4 regions of the Paenibacillus sp. FSL R10-2736 genome follow, and region 4 is predicted to be linked to each of the others. Evidence: riboswitches for the same ligand, from Rfam matches in the RefSeq annotation. Region 4 holds a riboswitch; each other region holds the start of a gene.
What was found. Region 4 has a riboswitch for cyclic di-AMP ahead of NSQ73_RS33080 (hypothetical protein). Riboswitches for the same ligand answer to the same signal wherever they lie in the genome.

Region 1 (5,811 bases), 630 kb from region 4:
CCTGACGGTCTTTGCGCAGCCAGCTCAGGGATTCTATGGCTTTGATCTGCGCCTGCTGCCCCCGCTCTGTAATCCGGGTAGGAGGCACCTGCACCAGATCATCCAGCGGAGAGTCCGCCAGCAACCGGAATTCCGTCCCCTTGATGACGGCTTTATTCTGCACTATATTCTCTACCCGGAAAGTCACATCGCCGCCATAAGATTTACGTATGACCAAGTCTCCTAAATTCATTACAACACCACCTCTACCCCATGTTATGGGCAAAGGTCCCGGTTGGTTCATCACCCGGAGTGTTTTCTGCTGATTATACGATTCCTGCGGCCAGCAGGACAGCGCTTAGCCGCGCATATTCCTCCAGGCTAAGTGTCTCTCCGCGGCGGGACGGCTCTATCCCTGCTTCAGCCAGCAGGGCCTCCAGACGCTCACGCCCCTCTTCAGCGAAGTAGCGGGCCTTCAGGTTATTGGCGATCGTCTTGCGCCGCTGGGTGAAGGATGCCTGGACAACATCGAAGAAATGCTTCTCGTCGGCAACTTCAACCGGAGGACGCTCTCTGACCTTCAGACGGATGACGGCTGATTCTACATTCGGCTGCGGAATGAACACTGTCCGGGGTACCATGCAGACCAGCTCGGGCTCGCTGTAATACTGGACGGCAATACTAAGACTTCCGTACTCTTTGCCCCCAGGAGAAGCAGCCATACGTTCGGCAACTTCCTTCTGGATCATAACGACGATGTTATCAAGCGGCAGCTTCTCTTCCAGCAGCTTCATGAGAATCGGGGTCGTCACATAATACGGGAGGTTGGCTACTACGCTAACCCGGTCCACACCGGCAAAATCTTCGGCAAACAGCTCCTGCATGTTGACCTTCAGTACATCATCATTGCGGATCTTTACATGGGGATAGGGTGACAGGACATCCCTGAGGATCGGGATCAGTCTGCGGTCAATCTCCACCGCTGTGACCGCACCTGCTGTCATCGCCAGCCTTTCCGTCAGGGCTCCGATACCCGGGCCAATCTCCAGTGCGCCTGCTGCAGAATCCAGACCTGCGGCATCGACAATTTTGTCCAGAATATTCTGGTCGATCAAAAAGTTCTGGCCCAGGCTTTTTTTGAACGAAAACCCGTACCGCTGTATGATTGCTTTGGTTCTAGTTGGGGATGAGATATTCAGAGTGTCGCTCATGAAGTAATGCCTCCCTGATCAATTTGGGCGAGAGCGCGCGCGAACTCTTCGCGTGTAATACCGAACATCGCCAGACGCTTGTACAGCTGCTTGCCGTTGCAATAACCGATACCCAGCAGATTGCCAAGCTGCATTCTTCTCTCTGCTGCCTGTGCGTGTACCATCATACCTGCGGCCATAAGATCATCCAGCCCGATTACAGCCGGTGCCCCTTCAAAAGAAGTGTGGACATGCTCCAGCGCATGGCGGATGGCCTCAGGCGAGGCATTCTCCACACCTATATCCCCTTTGCGGGTAGCATCCTTCTCCGGAATGAATGCGTGCTTGCATCCGGGTACCTTGGAGGAGACAATTTTGCGAATCCGCTCTCCGGCATGATCGGGATCCGTGAGGATGATAACCCCTCTGCGTTCCATGGCTAATGTAATCTTCGCAATGACCTTGCGGTCCACTGCGGAACCGCCTGTTTCAATCGTATCCGCTTCTACGGCCCGCTTAACGGCCACGGTATCGCTTTTACCTTCGACGACAATTAATTCTTTAATCATAAATAATTTACTCCCTTACTCTAAAACGCAAAAAGAAGAGGATTCGCTCCCCTTCTTTTTGGCTAAAGGATGTATAAGTGATGAGCGGCAGCTCTCTAAATTCCGTAAGTGCTACCCCCACTATATCTTATAAACCGCTAATTTGCAAAAGACTTGCCGCTTAGTTAAGCTCCGGCTTCACAGGTCCAATCACATAGATGGTCCGCGACTTCCGGCCGAAATTACGGGCATGGCTCAGTGAATCGTAGTAAACATCTACCTTGTTGCCTTTAATGGCACCGCCGGTATCCTCTGCTCGGCGAAACCCTAATCCCTCAATGTACACCCACCAGCCAATTGGTATTACATTCGGATCCACTGCAATAGTGCGGCCTTCCGTTACGCGTGTGCCGGAGGCGGTACGTGTTCCAATTCCCGGTTCTTCCGAGGAATACGCCGTCATGGATACGTTTTTGATCATTTTTTTGTATTCAAAATCTACGCCTGCCTTGCTCGTGACGTTGTTGCTCTTTGCGCTGACTTTGGATGATTTGGAGGTTGTAGTTGCTTTGGATGTAGTTGCTTTGGATGTAGTTGCTGCAGCTACAACAGGCTTCGGAACCGCTTTGGTACCGACAGCAATAACCTTATCTTTGGTTACCGTCTGAACTTCCTTGCCGACCATATTCATGGAGACTAGCTCCCCATCCTGATATATCTTCTCGATATGCTGGATGATCGCGCCCGGCTTGCCTGCCTGTGCAACTCTTACGTCTCCCTTATACAGAGAGGGGTCTGCGGTTTTGATGACCTTAAAAGGCAAGTTTACTGTCCGCTGTACGGTCTGCTTGGTAATACGGACAATCTTGACTTCCATGTCGGGTGTGACTGCGGTATCAAGCGAAGGGAAAATCTTGTCATTGCCCTCCAGGCTGTAACCCAGCTTGGTAATGGCATCTCCGAGCGAATCCTCGGTGGTGTATATGGTCTTGGTTGCACCGTCTGCAGTAAGCATAAGCTTCTGCGCACGGGTGATTACGACACGGTCGCCGTCTTGTATTTCATCACTAAGGCCAATAGATAGCTCATCATACGGCTGCAGCGAAATTTGTTCCTTTGCCAGCACATCACTGAGCAGCGCTTCCCGCGTCTCCAGTGTCTGTACCTGTCCGTCTATAACTAAAATAATTTCTTTATTACTCTGACCGTGTACGTACAGCAGAATTAACAGTGCGATAACAATCGATATCACACCTGCAAGTGAAAGTACGCGAGGATTCACTTGCTTCAACCGTAATGCGAAAGACCTGCTGGATGATTGCGAATCATGGGATACCTCTGGTTGGAATACGCCCACTCTCTCCATCCTCCTTACATAGCCCCGTCGTCCAAGTTATATCAAGGTGACTGCATCATTTCTGACGAAACTAGGTTTGAGATTGCAACAGGATACGCCCGCATTGCTCCAGCGTTTCCTGCTCATGGATCGCCTGCTCGGCATAGCTACTCCGGATATCTGTTATATAACAGTATGCCGGGAACATCCGCATTATTCAAAACAAAAAAAAGCCCAAAAAAGAGTTCACAGAGGACTCTTTCGTGGCTTCTCCGGTGTCGAATACGCGGGAATGTTTATGCACGAGGTTTCCTCTCTTACTTGCGCTTACGGGGTTAGCTGTCGGGTTCGGGCATAAGAGAGACGCCCTATCTCAGGTCACCCGCTCACGGCGGTTGCCCTCAAATTCACCCCAAAGACCACGTGAAGAAATCAAATAAATTCTGCGGCAATTCTGTGTTGTACTCTATGTACGGGCATGCGGCAGGGCATTTATTGGTTCCCCCGTTCTCCATACGGAGACTCAGCGAGACGATCCATGAAATAGTGACTGTCACAGTAACAACAGCTCACTGCACTGAAAAGATGATATCCTGTTTTGATGCATGTTGTAAAGGACGATTCAACCACGTTTACGTAAAAAAATGATTAAAATATTGTAATATTCAGCCGTTTTTAGACTATAAAAGTTTAATATATCGGCTATACTTCATTTTTCACCGCTTTTTCTCCCGTTTTCAGACAATTCCAAATCGTTCCAGTGCGTTCGCATACGTAATTTCCGCCAATTCCTGTAAATCAATCCCTTTTATTGCCGCAGCTGCCTCCGCTACCAGTCTTACGTGTGCGGTCTCATTCCGCTTGCCGCGGAAGGGGTGCGGAGTCAAATATGGGGAGTCCGTTTCGATCAGCAGCCGGTCCAGAGGAGTCTGGGCGAGCACCTCTTTGGGCACCCTGGCATTCTTAAACGTAATCGGTCCGCCGAAGGACAAATGGAAGCCGAGATCCAGACACATTTTGGCGCTTTCCCAGCTGCCGGAGAACGAATGCATCACCCCTCCAACCTCACCCGCTTTTTCCTCCCGCAGAATCCGGATTACATCCTCGTGGGCATCGCGGTTATGGATACAGATGGGCATCTTCAGTTCACGTGCCAGGCCAATTTGCTTGCGGAATACCTCATGCTGCACATCCTTAGGAGAGGTGTCCCAATAATAGTCAAGTCCGATCTCACCGATGGCCACTACCTTGGGATGACTGCAAAGCGAAGCGATCCATTCGAGGTCGCCCTCCTTCATACTGAATGCATCCTGTGGATGCCAGCCCACCGCTGCATAAATATAATCATATTTCTCTGCGAGCTCCATCGTTGTCGGAATCGTCTCCCGGTTGAAGCCGATATTGATCATTTTACTGACTCCGGACTCCAGCGCCCGGGCGATTACCTCCTCGCGGTCCTCGTCGAATTGCGGAGCATCCAAATGGGTATGTGTGTCGAATAACTGCATTATATTTCATCCTTTCCGCCTTCATTTCTATGATGAATTACAAGTATTTTAGGTTATTTTGCAAAAATATCTGCGATGGAGGGCGGCAGCTGTGGAAGGGCTTTCTGCAGCCTGTCCTGCGGGAAATAGAGATGGTATCTGCCTCGGTGAATCCCGCTGATTGAGCGTACAATATCCGATACCTCTGAGATCTCCCGCAGCTTATCATGACGGTCCAGAAGCAGAATCTGTTTGCTGTCAAAAGCATCCCCCGGACGGAATACATCATAAGGAAGATCTGTCGGAAAATCAATTTCCAGATCATAATCAGCACGCAGTCCGGCACCGGCAAAGCTGCGGCGGATTTCGTCAATTGTCTCTGTATCCAGATGCTCCATCTCCACATATTTATACAGTTTACGATGAATAAATCGGCTGCACAAGTCGCTTAAAATTTCATCTTTCTCCAGCGTCCACTGCATGAAGGCTGTCTGCATCAATGCCTCATCCAGCAGCAGGTACTGCTCCACCGTTACATCCCCGCGGAACAAATCACTTAGCGGCTCAATCATGAACCGGAAACCATAATCCTCCTGCACCAGCTCCTTGGCTCTGCGGAGAATCTGGCGCAGAATAATTTCCGAGCTGCGTGTTACCGGATGGAAATAGACCTGCCAGTACATCTGATAACGTGACATCAGGTAATCCTCAATCGCATGCATCCCGGATTCTTTGACAACTACCCGGCCGTCATAGGGGCGCAGCATCCGCAGAATCCGGTCAATGTCTATGGTTCCGTAATTTACCCCTGTATAATAGGCATCACGCAAAAGATAATCCATCCGGTCCGCATCCAGCGGCCCCGACACCAAATTGACAACAATTTCATGCTCATACGTTTTGGAGATCACAGAGGCTACTTTATTGGGGAAATCCTCAGCTACATCACGCAGAATAGCGGTGATTTCTGTATCCTCCAGAATGATCCGGCAGGTCCAGTCCTCATGATCCATTTCAAAAGCTTCTTCTATAGAATGGGAAAACGGGCCATGTCCCAAATCATGCAGCAGCGCCGCACACAGGGTAAGCAGACTCTCCTCAGGCATCCAATCCTTATATCCGCTCCGTTCAAACTGCGATATAATCCGCCGGGTAATTTCATAAACACCAAGCGAATGGGAAAACCGGCTGTGTTCTGCGCCATGGAAAGTCAGATAAGAGGTACCGAGCTGGCGGATGCGCCGCAGACGCTGGAACTCCTTGGTGTTAAT
Region 2 (5,811 bases), on a different contig from region 4:
TGCAGAGTACCAGCAGCCAGGCATTGCTCCGTGTAATGAGTGATGTTCTTGATATCTCCCGCCTGGAAGCAGATGGTCTCGTGTTGAACCAGGAGCCGTTTCAGCTGACTGTGCTGCTGCAGGAGTGTATGGAGCTGTTCGAAGTTATCACCAGAGACAAGCAATTGTCGTTTGTGCTGTCGGTAGAAGAGGGGCTTCCCGGCAAGTTCGTGGGAGACATTGCGCGGATCCGTCAGATCCTGGTTAATTTAATCGGCAATGCGGTGAAATTCACTCCTTCGGGAGCGGTTACAGTTACTGTAGAGTCCTGCGGCCTGAAGGGAGCGTCTCAGACGCTGCAATTCAAAGTGCATGATACGGGCATTGGTATTCCGCCGGATAAGCTGCAGCTGCTGTTCCAATCCTTTTCCCAGGTGGATGCTTCCCACACGCGTAAATATCCGGGTACCGGTCTGGGTCTGGCCATTTGCAAGAAGCTGGTGGAGCTTATGCAGGGAGAAATATGGGCGGAACCGGCGCCGGGCGGCGGGACCCAGTTCTTTTTCAGAATTGTACTACAGTCGCTGGATTCATCGCCGGAGCTGATTTACAACCAAGAAAATGAAGACAGCGGAGTGCCTGCGGCAACCAAAGCTGTATAATGTAGGGTTTGCCAAGGAGAGAACTTTAATTATATAATTTTAAAGTAACTTATCTTTTATCACGACAGTCCTATGGACAGAAAGGAACTCTCTTTGAGCAAACCGAAAAAGAACAATGTCGCGCTTCCCCAGATGAGCAAGCAGGAGAAACGCCGGGCAGAGCAGGAGCAGCAGAAGCAGAAAACGAGAATTCTGATCGTGAGTACAGTGGCGTTAGTCGTTATTATTTTTGTAGGATTATTCATGCTGGCCTCGAGGGACGGCTCAACCACAGGATCTGCTGCCGCTCCCGTTGACTTCAATTACAGTGAAATGGCACGGCTGGGCAAAGAAGACGCACCCGTCAAAATCGTTGAATTCGGCGATTACAAATGTCCGGCTTGCGCCCAGTTCACCGGGGTGATTAAACCGCAAATCGTTCAGGAGTATGTCAATCAGGATAAAGCAGCCTTTTACTTCGTCAACCTGGCCTTTATCGGTACGGATTCGAGAACAGCCTCACTTGCGGCACTCTCCGTGTACCATCAGAATCAAGAGGCTTTCTGGAAATTCTTCGATGCCATCTATGCTAACCAGGGTGAAGAAAAGGTAGAGTGGGCAACACCGGACTTCCTGGTAAGTCTGGCACAGCAATTAGAATTGCCCATTGACTTCGACCTGCTGCGTAAGGATATTGAAGACAAGACCTACGAAAGCGAACTGGAGAGAGATATCCAGCTTGGCACTGACACCGGCGTAACCAACACGCCATCACTGTTTGTCAATGGAGTCAAGGTGAAGGAACCTTTTAATATGGAGGAGATTGATGCTCAAATCCAGGTAGCTGCGGAAGCTGTGGCTGCACAATGAATAAATTCTCTGCATTCTGCCGCCGGAATTGTCTCTACTTGGCCTGGTTCGTCTCGGTTGTTGCTGTAGCAGGCAGTCTGTATCTCAGTGAAGTGCTGAAATATGAGCCCTGCAAGCTATGCTGGTTTCAGAGGATATTTATGTATCCGCAGCTGATTTTGCTCGGAATCGCCACTTACCGGGGGGATAAGCGCATTATCCCTTATGTCCTTCCCTTAAGTTTGATTGGCGGAAGCATTTCGATCTATCATTACGCAGAGCAGAAAATTCCGGCACTCAGCAAGGTGCTTCCATGTACAATCGGTGTGCCGTGCAACACGGATTATCTGAATTATTTCGGATTCATCACCATCCCGCTGCTGGCACTCATTGCGTTCGCATTAATCACAATTCTGCTATGGACAGGGCGTAAAGAGGATGCAGGTGAGTAAGAAGCCGTCAGGCAGAATGAAGAGTAACTATTTCCCTTAAATTGAGTGTAAATTATTAAGCAGAAATGCTGTAAAATCACGCGATAAAGGGATAATGAAAGAGAATGAAAGATCAAGACATACCGGATCATGGATTTGGTTGTTTTGGTTGTTTTTCATTCTTTTTTCATTTGTTTCAACGCTTTACGGAAGAGGCATTGTAGATTATTATTAGTCCTTGTGAGAAGTTGAATATGCGCTGAATTTTCCGGAAGGAAAAACGGGGGAACCAAACTTGGCCGAGTGCCAACGGGGTGAATCGGAAGCGGGTCAGCAGACTCGAAAACCGTAGGGCTACCACAGCCCGAATCCGCCAGCTAACCTCGTAAGCAATAGTGGGATAATGACCATGCACTCAAGGCATGCGGATCATTTCCGTATGCTTATTTTTGTGCCTGCATTTATGAAATCCACTTATGAAAACAGCGCGCGGTACTGCCGTTTCAACTTAACAAAGAGAGGAACTGTTACTACAATGGTAAGCAAGGTAAAACGACTATTGATCGGGCGTCCGATGAAGTCGAACGAACTCGATCATGAAAAGTTATCCAAGGTGAAAGCACTGGCTGTCCTGTCTTCTGATGCGCTCTCGTCTGTAGCCTACGGAACAGAACAAATCCTAATCGTACTTGTGGCCGCAGGTTTCACAGCTATCTGGTACTCATTGCCAATTGCATTAGCCGTATTGGGCCTGCTGGCCATCTTAATCCTGTCTTATCGGCAGACCATTTTTGCTTATCCGCAGGGCGGGGGCGCCTACATTGTTGCCAAAACCAATCTAGGGGTTCATACCGGATTGCTTGCCGGTGGCTCTTTGCTGGTCGATTATATTCTAACGGTGGCGGTAAGCGCCTCGGCGGGAACGGATGCAATTACATCAGCGTTCCCGGGTCTTCATAATCATAGTGTACTCATAGCGGTTACTGTCATTCTGCTCTTAACGATTGTCAATCTGCGGGGTGTTACTGAATCAGCTTCCTTCATAGCCATTCCGGTATATCTGTTCGTCGTATCCATCTTTGTACTGATTATCGCGGGAGTCTTCAAATATGCAACCGGCGGTGCTCATGCCCAGGTTCCTGAGATTGGCTCGGCGGTATCAAACGTTAGTATGTTCCTTCTGCTCAAGGCCTTCAGCTCCGGCTGTTCGGCACTGACCGGGGTAGAAGCGGTCTCCAATGCGATCCCTAACTTCAAAGCACCGGCTGAGAAAAATGCGGCTAAAACGCTGATGCTGATGGGTCTGATTCTCGGAGCTATGTTCACAGGGATTACGCTTTTGGCTTATTGGTACGGTATCATGCCGGATGAGAAAGCAACGGTTGTGTCGCAGATTACCGAGTCTACCTTTGGCCGCGGCGGTTTGTACTTCTTCATCCAAGGCATCACTGCAGTAATCTTGTTCCTGGCGGCGAATACAGCGTATTCGGCCTTCCCGCTGCTGGCTTTCATGTTCGCCAAGGACAAATATTTACCCCATGCCTTCATGGTGCGCGGAGACCGGCTGGGATTCTCCAACGGCATTATTTTCCTCGGCGTAATGTCGGCTGTGCTTGTAGCTGCTTTTCACGGAAATACCGAAGGGTTGATTCCATTATACGCCGTTGGGGTATTCATTCCGTTTACCCTTTCACAGCTTGGCATGATGGTCCAGTGGTACAGAACCAAGCCTAAGGGCTGGCAGAGCAAATTCGCTGTGAATACAGTAGGCATGCTCACAACCTTAACCATTACGCTCATCTTCATTATTACTAAATTCTCGAGTGTATGGATGGCCTTCATCTTCCTGCCGCTTGTAATCATCGTGTTCCACCGGATTCACCGCCATTATATGAATATTGCCGATCAGCTGCGCATTTGTCCGGCTACGGATAAACCTTGTATTAAAGGAAGCACAGTGGTTGTACCTGTTGCCGGTGTCACCCGCGCGGTACTGCATTCGATCAGCTATGCGAAGTCATTGACTGAGAATGTAGTGGCTGTATATGTCGGATTCGATGAAGAAGAGATTCACAAAATGGAACAGAAGTGGGAAGAGTGGAACCCTGGGGTGCGCCTGATTGTACTCCGCTCGCGTTACCGCAGCATCATCCGCCCGCTGGTGAAATTCATCGATACGGTGGAGTGGAAAACCGCTTCTACAGACCATATTACTGTACTCATTCCGCAATTTGTTACGAAGCATTGGTGGCAGGCGATTCTGCATAATCAGACCAGCTTGTTCATCCGTTCTTATCTGATGAATCAGAAGGATATCGTTATAGCAACTGTACCGTATCATTTGCACAAATAGACATACCCTTTATATGTAAAACGGCTGTTTCCGCAGGTTGCGGGGACAGCCGTTTTTTGTTAAGCGCAGGGTGAGTGTACATGGAACCAGATAATTTAGTTGACAGAGAGAATGAGAATCAATATCATCAGTTTATGTGAGGCGAAGGCAGCAGTAACCTTTGACCAATAATGAATGTACTTACAGGAGGGGTAGTTAATGTTTTCGTTCAACCTACAAAGATCAGGAAGCATGAAGCTGGCTATGGCCGGACTCATGACCACAACGTTGTTACTATCCGCGTGCGGAAATAACAATGCAGCCAATAATGAAGCTGCGGCAACTACAGCACCTGCAGCAACTACCGAAGCTACAACTGCACCTGCAGAAACAACAGCTCCAGCGGTAGAGCAAACAGTAACGGATGCCATGGGACATAAAGTCACTATCCCTGCGAACCCGCAGCGTGTGCTGGCTTCTTATCTGGAAGATTATCTGGTCGCACTTGGCGTGACCCCGGTTGCCCAATGGTCCGTTACAAACGGTACTATGGAATACCTCGCAGCTGAGCTTAAAGATATTCCAACCATCAGCTATGACCTTCCACTGGAAGCCGTAACCAGCTTCGCACCGGACTTCACCATTGTACAATCGGAAGGTACTGTTCAGAACGGCCTGTATGACCAGCTGAACAAAATTGCACCTACGTATGTACTCGGCGACGAAGTCAGCAAGGACTGGCGCAAATCGCTGCTCAAGATCGGCGAGCTGTTGAACAAAACGCCTGAAGCTGAAGCAGCAATTACAGCGTACGATCAAAAAGCTGCTGATGCAAAAGCCAAAATCTCTGCTGCCATCGGCGATGAGTCCGTTGCCATTCTCTGGCTGGTCTCCAAGAGCTTCTTCATTGTAGACGAAACCCGCAGCAGCGGAGCGGTATTGTATGGAGATCTTGGACTGAAGCTCCCGAATCTGGTTACCGAAATTCCTGCTGAGTCCAGAGCAACGTGGAATCCGATTTCACTTGAGAAATTGTCTGAGCTGACTGCAGATCATATCATCCTTGTGAACAGTGACGGGGCGGATGCTGCTGAAGTTACGGATGGCGCGATCTGGAAGGGGATTCCGGCTGTTAAGGCGGGGAATGTTCATGAGTTTGGCAGAGCAACCAGCTGGCTGTACAGCGGTCCTATAGCTAACTCCAAAACAATTGATGATGCTCTGAGCAGTCTTGTAAAATAAGCAGCGTTCAAAATGCCGGTGATCAGCCTTTGCCGGTAGCGAGTGTGCAGGTCCTTGTATCCCCGGATACGATGATCTGCACCTTTTTTTAAATGGAGCGATAGATGAGGGCGTTCAGTATAGATTACGCGTTATCTGCTTGTACAATATTCATATATTTGCGATAATGAGAATGATAATCAATTAGAAGCAAGTAATAAGCAAGTAATAATCCTGTTAAGGAGACGGCTTATGGTTTCATCCACACGTTCTAACCTCAATCCTTATAAGGCCGCAGAGGATAAACCCATCAAGTCGCGGCCGGTAGCTGCAGCTACGATCCTGCTGCTCGGAATAG
Region 3 (5,811 bases), 560 kb from region 4:
AACTGGCCCTCCGGTGTACGGTCCACAGCAACCCAGACCACCCAGACCTGTCTTCCTTCCGGTACATCCTCACGGTTCACGGAGAACTTAATCCCCTTCTCCACTTTGCTCTTGGCATGCATGGCACCGATATCGATAACGGCGATACCTTGATCAATAATAACAGGCGATACATTACCCAGATCAATGGAGCCTGCCCCGAAGCCTTTATGCTTACTCTTGGCATTCACAATATTCAAGGCAATCTGCTTTTTGCCCTCTGGTTGTACGTTATCCACAAGTGCACATCCTTTCCATTCACTAATTATTTAATTTTAGCTAATAATGCGCCGATTGCAAACATATACATCCCGTAGATGCTTGTCACGGGAGGAATCACAGTATGAAGCCACATTCATTAAGGTATACCCTCATCTTCGCAGCTCTGGCTGTTCTCACCTTGCTTGGAGGCGGAATATGGTTTCTTTCAGGGCACAGCCCTGCCGTATGGACTGCCTCTGCCCCAAAAGAGGCCAAGTCCCCCGCCGTCCTGCCGCAGCAGCAAATTGTGCAGTCCACTCTTCCGGAGATCACTCCGCCTCCGGTGTCGGAGGTTTTAAGCCAGCGTGTGGTGGAATATCACATGGATGTTCAGCTGCTGGCCGATACGGGAACCTTAGCAGCTTCCGAAACGGTGACCTGGATCCATCCGGGCAAAAAACCGGTCCAAGAGCTCTATTTTCACCTTTACCCCAATGCATTCGCTTCCGGCGATACAACCTTTATGAAGGAATCCGGAGGAACGCTTCGCGGCGACTCCATGCCTGCGGGCGGATACGGCAGCCTGACGCTGACGGATCTGCGGACCTCCGAGGGGATTTCGCTAATGCAGCGCACCCAGTATGTGCAGCCTGACGACGGCAATGTGAATGACAAGACCCTGCTTAAGGTCCACCTGCCCCAGCCGGTAAACGGTGGTGAGAGCGTAACACTCAAACTCCAGTTTGAGGTCAAGCTGCCGAAAATATTCGCCCGTATGGGAACCGCCGGCAACTTCGTCATGGCCGGCCAGTGGTTTCCCAAGCTCAGCGTCTACGAGCCCGCTGGCACAAGGGGAGTACAGGAGGAAGGCTGGAATCTGCATCAGTACCATGGCACATCTGAGTTCTACAGTGACTTCGGTATTTACAATGTAACCATCTCCGTCCCGTCCGGTTACAAGGTTGCCGCCACCGGATTTCCGGTGAAGAACGCGCGGCTGGTACAGGACCGAAAAATCTATCAGTTCTACGCAGATGATGTTCATGACTTCGCCTGGGCGGCATCGCCGGATTTTGTGGTTGCCGAGAAGGCCTTCTCCGCGCCGCAGGTGCCCGGAGTAAAGATCAAGCTCTATCTGGACCCGCTGCATAAGGATCTTCAGGAGCGCTACTTCCAGGCCGCAGAGGCTGCCCTGACCGCCTTCAGCAAATGGTATGGCCCGTATCCTTACTCCACCTTATCCATTGTAGTCCCGCCTGAATCTGGCAATGGGGCCGGGGGGATGGAATATCCGACGCTGATCACTGCCTTCGGTGCTGCCGAGGCATCGCCCGGCACTTCGCTTGAACGGACCGTGATCCATGAGATCGGTCACCAGTATTTCTATGGCATGGTCGCCAGCAATGAATTCGAGGAGGCGTGGCTGGACGAAAGCTTCACCTCATATGCCGAAGACCGGCTGATGGAGCAGGAATATGGCGTTGCCTCAAGCCTCCCGCTGCAGTCCAGTCTGGTCTCCTCCTCACAGCCGCTCAATCTGGAGACCTGGAAATACACCGGAGATGATGCCTACACGCGCAATGTCTATATCCGGGGCAAGCTGGTGCTCCGTGACATCGAACGGTTAGCAGGAGCCAAGAACATGGATGCCATTCTAGCTGCCTATGCCCGTAAATACCGCTTCAAGCATCCCTCGACCGCTGACTTCCAGAAGATTGTGGAGAAAGTGACCAAGCAATCCTGGCAGACTTATTTTGACCAGTACGTCTACAGCGGCGGAGCCCCTGATTTTGCAGTAGACGACATCAGGCTCACAGCTAAACGGGACGGCGGCAACGGAGCAGGCATTCAATATGATGCTGTAGTTGAGGTAAGCAACAAGGGCAGCCATTACGGGGATGTCCCTGTAAAATTTATTTTCTCGGACGGGTACTCGGTTCAGCAATACTGGAACGGCGAAGGGAAGACAACATCGTTTGAATTATCGTATAAGGCACCTCTGGTCTCCGCCGAGATTGATCCGGGACATTCCATACTGCTGGAGAGCAAGCATCTCAATAATTTCAGAATGGCGGAGCTTGAGCACAATACTCTTTCCCGCTGGACGCTCAGTGCGACGACACTGCTTGAAACCCTGCTCGGAACTCTTGTCTGGTGAGGTGAAGGATTGTGAAAATTTCGATAACCCGCGGTTGGCACAGCATGAAAGAGCAATTTTATATCCTGATTCTGCTATTTATCTACCGGCTGTTCTGGGGCTACTTCATGTACAAATTCATTAAAAGCGCCGTCGTTCCGGTACTGCTGCGTTATCCGGATGCGGATGCCGGCGGCAGTAGCATAGGCAGGCTGCTGTATTATATTGAGGGGCAGACTGCACTGCACACGGACCCGGACGTCCGGCAATGGCTATGGCTGCTCCTGGCACTGACTCTGTTGCGGCTGCTGCTCTCCCCCTTTATCCGGGCGGGCCTGCTGCACGAGCTACACCAGGAACGTGCCGGGGAGCGCGGACTGTTCTTTTTTCCCGGGATGAAGCGTTATGGGCTGCCTGTCCTGCTGTTCAGTCTCGTTGAATGGGCGCTGGCACTTCTGCCGCTCTATTGGCTGCTGCCGAAGATGTACCGTCTGCTTCTGAACGGCATTCTCGATTATCCGCTGCTGCTGACGCTCGTGCCTTATGTGCTGGGCTGGCTCATCTACCTCTTCCTTATCCGCAAGCTGCTGCTGTATATGCAGTTCGGTTATACTGCAGGCACGGGCATGTTCACTTCGCTGCTGATCTGTCTGAAAGTCCTTTTGCACTCCATCGGGATATCCGTCATTATAGGCGCAGGAAGTCTGGTGACGCTGTTCCTCTGCGGCGCTGCAGCGCTCTTCTGTCCCGGTCTCCCGGCCCTGCTCCTGCGCCAGGCAGCCCCGCTGCCATCCACTCTGTTCAAAATGTGGGGCATAGCCGCGCAGTATCATCTCTGGTCCAGTAAATCATTCCCACAATAATCGGCCGCCAAAACGGCATACTAAAAGAGTCATCGCCCCTCTGGTGAGGTGCATGACTCTTTTTTGTTTACAGCTGCGATAAGTGCATTTGCAAAACTGTAAATCCTCTGGTACAATGATGCCTGTACTACTAGTAACAAATTTGTAATCTTTCAAATGGAATTAAGCAGCTATGTAACCGAAGCCTTTAATCTTATGTCGATATGTCACTATTCTGGTGCACAAAACGCCGAATTCCCTGCACCGGGGAGTGGGGGAACCATATTTTGGGTGAATTGATCTCGCTTTAGAGGGATCATAGGGGAACCTTCTACCGAATCCTTAAGCTAACCTCGCAGGCCTTGGAAGGAGTACATCTTTTGAGAAGTCAGAACTTTAAGAAGAAATGCACCGCAGCAGCGCTGGGTCTTGTGATGGTATTCACACTTGGAGCAGGCAGCGCTTTCGCAGATTCCAAAATGGATACTGTGATCTCAAAAACCATTGGAACGTCATATAAAACCGGGGGCACCAGCACCAGCGGCTTTGATTGTTCCGGATTCACCAAATACGTATTCAAGAGTATCGGCCTTACCTTGCCGCGCACCTCTAAGGCACAGTTCAGCGTTGGAACAGCCGTATCCAAGAGTAATTTGCGTTCCGGTGATTTGGTATTCTTCAATACCCTGGGCAACGGAGTTTCCCATGTCGGTATTTATGTCGGCAATGGCAAATTCGCACAATCCTCCACTTCGCGTGGTGTAACCATCAGTTCGATGAGTCAGGCATACTGGGCCAACCGCTACGTTGGCGCTAAAAGAGTGATGAGCACAACAGCCTACCAAGCTGTCGCTTACGATTGAACCCTTGAACATTTCCTCGAATATTCGTACCTCTAACAACTAAATGTAACTTATACGAGCCCGGTTTTGATTATTGCCGTAATCATTTCCGGGTTTTTCCTTTTCCTTATTCTACCTTTTACACTCATCTGCAGGCCCTGAAACACCTTTTTATCCCAAATCCAAAGAAAAATTCATCAATAGCTCACCTGCTGCGTAAATATGAGTCTTTCTATGCAGCTATAACTCTAAAAAACGCAAAAAAAATGCATTAATATGTTATAAGTGATTGCCAAGCGCCCTAGTCTTTGCTACAATTATCGCAGTGAGCTTTTAGTAACATTTTTGTAATTATTGAATCGCTTTTAACAAAGGTTTTGTCATGTATTGAATAACAGCTAATCCTAATCAACAGTCGTGCCGAGTTCCCTAAAGATTTAGGGAAACGGGGGAACCAACTTTGGGTGAATTGACCTCCTATTCTAAGAGGGGTCATAGGGGACCTTCAACCGAACCCTTAAGCTAACCTCGTAGGCATTTGGAAGGGGTATTTACTTTTGAAGAAGAAGCTAGCAGCCGCAGTACTAAGCTTTTCCATCATCTTCACCATTGGAGCAGGAAGCGCTTTCGCGGATTCCAAAATGGATAAAGTTATCGACAAAGCCATCGGGACCAAATACGTATCCGGCGGTGTATCCACGAACGGTTTTGATTGCTCCGGATTTACAATGTATGTTTTTGATAAGATCGGCATTAACCTGCCTCACCAATCCGGTTCCCAATATCAGATGGGCACTGCTGTATCCCGCGATGAGATGAGACCGGGCGATCTTGTATTCTTCAATACAAGCGGCAAAGGCATTTCCCATGTCGGTATTTATGTTGGTGACGGTGAGTTCGCACATGCTTCTTCCTCGCGTGGTGTAACCATCAGTTCGCTGAGTGACAGCTACTACGTCAACCGCTACGTTGGCGCCAAACGGATTATGAGTACAGATGCTTACAAGACTGTGGCTGCGGATTCCGAAGACAATGACGATGTGCAATAATTTGTCCTAATATAAGCGCTTTTCCAGGATTTTTGCCGAAATCTTGGAGGAGGGCTTATTTTTTTGTCTATAAAATTACTTACCCCGCTCTATATTTGTAAAACACCAATTTCGCTCTTTCATAAAATATTTTTTGGCGTTTGTCAAGTTCCGGTCTTTCTGCAAGGTTTTTGCGTCGAATCCGGCTCGTTTTGTATATAATATTTATAGAATGAAGTAATGTCCCCTTGAAAGGAGGCCTCTGCTTATGATAAGTTCCCCGGTAACTTTTTATGTTGTTCCTATGGAGTCGCGGCATGCTGCTGAGATCTGTGAGTGGAACTACAGGCCCCCGTATAATATTTACGGCTGGATGCCCTGGGAGCAGATGCAGGCGCTCGGTGTTGAATTCGGTGATCCGCAGCTGCGCAGTGAGCAATACGTTTCTGTTGTGAATGGACAGGGAATCCTGTGCGGCTTCGCCCAGCTGTTCCCTATGGAGGGTGTAGTCCGGCTTGGAATCGGCATGCGGCCCGATCTGTGCGGTCATGGCATGGGACATCTCTTCATGAAGGCCATCGTTCAGGCGGCGCTGCAGCGTTATCCGGAACGGGAGATCGATTTGGAGGTACTGACCTGGAATCAGCGGGCCATCCGTGCTTACCAGAAATGCGGATTTACCATAACGGATACTTATGAACGCAGAACCCCAACTGGCGATA
Region 4 (5,811 bases):
CCATTTTTGTCGTTCAGATCTGTCAGGCCGGGAATGTAACCCCCGTCATAGCTTCACTCAGCTCCCACAGCGTCAGAGCGTTGCCCGGATCAATCGCCCAGTCCTGCACCCCAGGCTGGTGCGAATCCCCGGACTCCGCTACAGGAGCGATGTCAGCATCCTCGCAATACACGCCGCCCTTGCCGTCGAGCAGCGGACTCACCGCGCACCAGACACTGGTCGCGGCTCCCTGCTGGACCGTCTTCATATGACTTGTACGCCCGGCCGGAATGCGGTTGCCCGCTTCATCCAGCGCCCCCATGCCGCGCAGCTCGTCATCCGACAGATGCCGGGCCAGATCGGTCAGGATGCTGCCGGGATGCACGGAGAATGCCCGGACACCATGTGCTTGCCCGCGTTTGTCCAGTTCAAGGGCGAACAGCACATTGGCGGTCTTCGACTGGCCGTAGGCTGTCCATTTCTCATAGGCTCTACGCTCAAAATTCACGTCTGCGAAATCAACACCGGCAATGCGATGGCCGCGTGAAGATACGGAGACTACCCGCGTGCCTCCGCCCTGCACCAGCGCCGGCCAGAGCCGGGCCGCCAGCTGGAAATGCCCCAAATGGTTGGTCGCGAACTGCGCTTCGTACCCGCGGCTGTCGCGGGCCAGCGGCGAGGCCATGATGCCTGCGCTGTGAATCAGCATATGCAGCGGCCGGCCGGAGTCCAGGAACCGCTGCGCGAAGGCATCCACAGATGCCGGGTCCAGCAAATCCAGCGCCTCCAGCTCGACACCGGGAATCCCGGCAAGGGCAAGCCGGGCCTTCTCCGGTGTCCGAACGGGAACTATCACAGTGGCCCCCGCGGCAGCCAGGACACGTGTGGTCTCCAGGCCCAGGCCGGAGTAGCCGCCGGTCACGACCGCTATTTTACCGCTCAGATTATGGCCTTGGATTACTTGCTCTGCCGTAGTGTCCGGACCATATCCGGAAAGAATCGGTTGCTGCTTAGCTTTCGCGTTATATAACCCGCTGTTCGTCTCTTGATTCATCCCAGTATTCATTCCTCGTTCCTCCTCTGTTCCATTTCCGCGATGAACCTGCCGTCCTTAAGCTCCCGGAAGTTCTTCAGCTTGTATTGCATAAGCTCCAGTGCCGCCGTAAGTTCCGTGAGCTGCTCTTCAATCAACGTTTTATGCCCGTCCAGCACACTGTAGCATTCCTCGTAGTCCTCTTCCGCTGAAGCCCGGATATATTCTTGAATGGTGCGCAGCGGCATATGGGTTCTTTTGAGAATAGCGACGAAGTGCACCCTGTCCAGCTCACGCCTGCTGTATGCCCGCTGGCCGTTCTCCTTGCGGCTTGCCGGGGGGAGCAGCTTGATTTTCTCATAATAGCGGATGGTATCCTGGCTGAGTCCTGTCCGCTCTGCTACCTCGGCAATCGTAAAAGCAGTCTCCATTTGCTGCCGGCCTCCTTCTTAGTCTGGCTTTCAGGCTTGGTACTTTATTGACAGTCTGCCCTTACAGAATCAAATGATAATCCCTGGAGTATGGTCCAAGTCAAGCGTTCGGGAAACGGGGGATTAGGCCCTCCGGGATGTATCGTTTGCAGGGCTAGAACGGAAGCATTTTCGTAGAATCAGGCTCTAATTCAGGGGCAATTTGTAAACCGCCATAATTACCCTAATAACACAATCACGAATCTATTTGCCTTACGGGTAACGCATACAATAACATCGATCTCCCATTATCTCCCGATTACTCACTAATACACCATTTTTCAAAAATCCATTATTGACGGTATTTCCGTCTAACGCATTAATATTTCCGGAGTTCTCCTGCCGCTGCCTCTCAAAAATAAAAAACGGCGATTGAGCGAGATAAACGGATGATAATCGGCCACATATATGGTTTTAGTCTCCAATATTCCTCGCAAAGCAGCAATTTATTGCAAATCCGGCGCAGAAGCACTCTTTTCCATTTTTACAAAGACAACCCTGAAAGGGTATGATTCGTGTTGAAAGTTACCAGTGAAAATGTGAATGCACGCTGAATTTCCGCTAAGCGGAAAACGGGGGAACCATCAGGCCACAGGCCTACTTGGGGTGAATCCGAAGGAGACTTCAATTACGCAGTCTCAAAAGGTAGGGCGACTCTCACCGTCCGAATCCGACAGCTAACCCCGTAAGCGTAAAGAGAGAGATCTTGATCCGCCACGATTTTGCCCCAGGCTTCTTACGCCTGCAACAAAACCGCAGCAGAGGTCCTCCTCTGTCTGCGGTTTTTTGCGCACTTATTCCGGCGGATCAGCATTTCGGCAAACCAATCAGCTACATATCCAAACTATAAATCGCCCACATTCAGGAAGGAACGTGTCCACATGCCAGACCCATTATCGTCCGAAGCAGCTGCCGCTGCCGGATTCACCGGCTATATTGAACAATACAGCGGAACCATCTATGCGCTAAGCTGTCTGCTGCTGGAGAAGGGCGCCCGCGCCGATCAAGCCACAACTGCCACATTCGCGGCACTCTATGAGCCGTGGCTGAAGGGCAGCATCCCATCGGACTTCTCCCTTGCCGCCTACAGGGAATGCATCCGGCAATGCTCGCTGGTTGCTCAAGACCGCGGCCGCTGCTCTTCTGCCCTGCTCACCTGGGAGGATCAGATCGCCAGCGCCTTATGGTACGGCATCCAGCTGCCGCTGCCCGAGATCAGCCTCATCCTGCAGCGAAGCGTCCCTGAGCTGAAAGCGCAGCTCAGAGGGATTCGCGAACAGATGGCTGCTGCGCGGCCAGCTGTCCCGCGTCCGTCGGCGGGATAGGGAGCTGCTGGGTGGGGTCTGACTTATTAAGGCCAGAATGATTACAGTAGCTTGGTTATGGTAGATCGTGGATTCATTTTGGTGGATTGATTAGGATCAATGTGGTTAAGGACGTGTGTTTGCTCCTGCATCAATAGCTTTAATCATGCCACTGCGATCCATGCGGACTGTAGATCCGTTATTTCGCCCAATCAGGCGAATCAGCGATCCATGCGGACTCAGAGGACCTTAACTAACCAGTTTCGCCTCATTTTGAGCTCCCTTGAACAATATAAGCGCTCCTGAGTCCGCAACAGGCAAAAAAGCAGACTTTTTCACAAAATAAGGTCCTCTCAGTCCGCGTAGCAAGCGCTGCATAGAGTAAATCCGCAGACGTCGTACATATTAATAAAAGCCGTAGCATCCGCCACGGCTCTCCATTTGCTATGCTATCCGTTCCAGTGCCAGAAATCAGCGCTTGCCCTTGCCGCCCTTGGCGAACCGCCAAAAAGCCATGCAGCATCCGAGCAGCCCGACGCCCAGCAAGATGGTCTGCAGTGCTCCCAGCCAGGTCGATTTGTCTGACGGGATCAGGCTGCTGATAATGATCAGCAGGATGGAGAGCACGACCAGCACGGGGGTCTGTCTACTTTTTTTCACAAAAAATCACCACTCCTAATTACTAATATTACTAAGGTACACTATCTGCTGGGTTTTAACCAGTTTGGGGTGGTTTGTACTCACTCTATAGAACAGCATTATTCATAAGCCCGTTTCGCGATCAATCATCCGATGCATATTCAATCCACTTATAGATATCATTGAAATCATCCAGATAGCTCACTACCACACTGTTCAGCTCCAGATCATCACTTAGCTTCTGCTGCTTAATCGTTCTAAATCCATCTAACATAATATCCGCCCGCTTCACAAAAGTCTATCTGTTTAGATACGAGGATTAACAATAACATTGCTAATCGGTTTTATTGTAGATATAATGTGTCTGTAATAACTATCTGGTGAAATTAAAGGAGATCGGGCTATGACGGAGTTCTGGGAAGCAAGCTTCATAGAAAAACAAACGATGTGGGGATTTGAACCTTCTGACTCGGCCATCCTAACCAAGGACTTTTTCCTTGAAAAGAATGTTAAAGACATCCTGATTCCCGGCATTGGATATGGCAGAAATGCAAAGGTTTTTACGGACAATGGAATAGACGTTACTGGTATTGAAATTTCGCAAACAGCGATTGACCTGGCGAGGCAGAGCGGACTGAATATGAATGTTTACCACGGCTCGGTAACCGATATGCCATTTGACAACAAACTCTATGACGGTATATTCTGCTATGCCCTGATTCACTTATTGGATCAGCGTGAGCGGGAGAAGTTCATTCAGGATTGTTATAATCAGCTGAAGCCTGGTGGATATATGGTCTTTACAACGGTATCCAAAAAAGTACCAATGTACGGTAAAGGCGTCCAACTGGATACAGACTATTTCGAAATCATGGACCGAGTGAAAATGTTTTTTTATGATGCTGACTCCATTCAACAAGACTTTGCCAACTATGGTCTGGTCGAGATATCAGAAATAGATGAGCCCGGTAAGAATATGAAAAACAAACCTTCCTTAAACTTCTTAATTATAAAATGTAAAAAGGAAGGATAGCGCTCCAAGCGCACTGTCTGCATAAGTAGAAAAAGCCCACCCGCCTCCCCCGGCGAATGGGCTTTGATCTATGTTTACTGGCTGCGCTTCTGATATCTGCCAAAAGCTATGATGGTCACCACCATACCCACAATGCCTATACCCGTTAGCATCCCTTGCGTGAAATCTATCAGGTTGCTTCCGTTAGAATGAATAATCCGGCTCGCTGTTAGTGAAAGAAAAGAAGCTGCAAACAACAATCCGGCGTTTTGCTGATGCTTTTTATCCATAACTCCCACTCCTTAGATCTTATAAGCCTTCATCGCTTTTCTAATCTCCTTGATGCTAGGACGCTTGCCGTACATCAGGACGCCGGTGCGGTAGATCTTGGCGGCGAGCCAGCCGAAGACGAAGGTCGTTGCCAGCAGGATTGCCAGTGAGACCATGATCTCCCAGAAGGCCACATGGCCAACGCCGATCCGCAGCAGCAAGCTGAGTGAAGAGGTGAATGGAACGAAGCTCGCTACCTTAACCAGCAGGGTATCCGGGTTCGAGATGCTGAACAGCGGCAGGTAGAAGCTGACGAAGCCCACCATCATCACAGGCATAACTGCCTGCCCCAGATCCTCTGTCCGGCTGACAATCGAACCTACAGCTGCATACATCAGGGCATACAGGAAGTAACCCAGGATATACAGGATAAATCCATACACCAGAATGCTGGCATTCAGCTGTCCCAGATCCAGGTCGAAATCAGTCAGGATGCCGGAATTGTGCGGCAGCATCAGGTTAACAGCGATGCTGGCAGATATAATGGCGATCTGCAGCAGGCCGACGAGGAAGATCCCGATGACCTTGCCGAACATCTGTGTTAATGGTGATGCGCTGGTGATCAGAATCTCCATGATACGCGAGCTTTTCTCCGAGGTAATCTCAGCGGCGATCATGTTGCCGGTCATCATCACCGACATGAAGAATAGCATCAGCAGGACGTAGACGACAACATAGTTAATGACCGGCTTGGCATCCCCTTCTTCTGAACCCGAGGCTGCTGCATCTGCATTCAGCTGCTCTGTACCAATTGAAACTGGAGCGAATATCGCTGCTACCTGGCTCTCCGTCAGCTTATCGCCGACAATAAGTCCGGTATTCACCTGCTGCAAAGCAGTTTGAAGATAACTCTGCACTTTGTCGCTGATATCCCCGTCTTTACTGTGATACGTTACCGGAGGTACCCCCTCACTGCCCTCTGAAGCAAAGGTGAGATAACCCTCAATCTTCTCGTCCTCCAGCCCTTGCTTCAGCGCAGCATCATCTGCGGAGGTATAAGCTGTGAATTCGACTTGGGCATCTGTTTCAGCCGGTGGTGTATAC

Region 1: linked by a shared signal. The riboswitch ahead of NSQ73_RS30335 (3D domain-containing protein) and the one ahead of NSQ73_RS33080 (hypothetical protein) in region 4 are both predicted to bind cyclic di-AMP.
Region 2: linked by a shared signal. The riboswitch ahead of NSQ73_RS13580 (APC family permease) and the one ahead of NSQ73_RS33080 (hypothetical protein) in region 4 are both predicted to bind cyclic di-AMP.
Region 3: linked by a shared signal. The riboswitch ahead of NSQ73_RS30705 (C40 family peptidase) and the one ahead of NSQ73_RS33080 (hypothetical protein) in region 4 are both predicted to bind cyclic di-AMP.

The regions. Positions count from the first base shown of each region.
Region 1 is NZ_JBBOBN010000002.1:505,553-511,363, reverse strand. It holds gene yabG (sporulation peptidase YabG) at 1-232, opposite strand, end outside; gene rsmA (16S rRNA (adenine(1518)-N(6)/adenine(1519)-N(6))-dimethyltransferase RsmA) at 306-1,190, opposite strand; gene rnmV (ribonuclease M5) at 1,187-1,738, opposite strand; gene NSQ73_RS30335 (3D domain-containing protein) at 1,899-3,074, opposite strand; cyclic di-AMP (ydaO/yuaA leader) riboswitch at 3,363-3,592, opposite strand; gene NSQ73_RS30330 (TatD family hydrolase) at 3,791-4,561, opposite strand; gene NSQ73_RS30325 (HD domain-containing protein) at 4,615-5,811, opposite strand, start outside.
Region 2 is NZ_JBBOBN010000001.1:3,139,000-3,144,810, forward strand. It holds gene NSQ73_RS13565 (sensor histidine kinase) at 1-641, shown strand, start outside; gene NSQ73_RS13570 (DsbA family protein) at 735-1,490, shown strand; gene NSQ73_RS13575 (disulfide oxidoreductase) at 1,487-1,921, shown strand; cyclic di-AMP (ydaO/yuaA leader) riboswitch at 2,148-2,307, shown strand; gene NSQ73_RS13580 (APC family permease) at 2,436-4,253, shown strand; gene NSQ73_RS13585 (ABC transporter substrate-binding protein) at 4,452-5,474, shown strand; gene NSQ73_RS13590 (FecCD family ABC transporter permease) at 5,706-5,811, shown strand, end outside.
Region 3 is NZ_JBBOBN010000002.1:578,997-584,807, reverse strand. It holds gene NSQ73_RS30720 (YwhD family protein) at 1-278, opposite strand, end outside; gene NSQ73_RS30715 (M1 family metallopeptidase) at 383-2,398, shown strand; gene NSQ73_RS30710 (hypothetical protein) at 2,443-3,240, shown strand; cyclic di-AMP (ydaO/yuaA leader) riboswitch at 3,458-3,596, shown strand; gene NSQ73_RS30705 (C40 family peptidase) at 3,654-4,082, shown strand; cyclic di-AMP (ydaO/yuaA leader) riboswitch at 4,470-4,613, shown strand; gene NSQ73_RS30700 (C40 family peptidase) at 4,619-5,110, shown strand; gene NSQ73_RS30695 (GNAT family N-acetyltransferase) at 5,358-5,811, shown strand, end outside.
Region 4 is NZ_JBBOBN010000002.1:1,136,942-1,142,752, reverse strand. It holds gene NSQ73_RS33090 (oxidoreductase) at 23-1,045, opposite strand; gene NSQ73_RS33085 (MerR family transcriptional regulator) at 1,042-1,443, opposite strand; cyclic di-AMP (ydaO/yuaA leader) riboswitch at 2,021-2,188, shown strand; gene NSQ73_RS33080 (hypothetical protein) at 2,364-2,807, shown strand; gene NSQ73_RS33075 (hypothetical protein) at 3,258-3,446, opposite strand; gene NSQ73_RS33070 (hypothetical protein) at 3,568-3,699, opposite strand; gene NSQ73_RS33065 (class I SAM-dependent methyltransferase) at 3,829-4,458, shown strand; gene NSQ73_RS33060 (hypothetical protein) at 4,533-4,727, opposite strand; gene NSQ73_RS33055 (ABC transporter permease) at 4,740-5,811, opposite strand, start outside.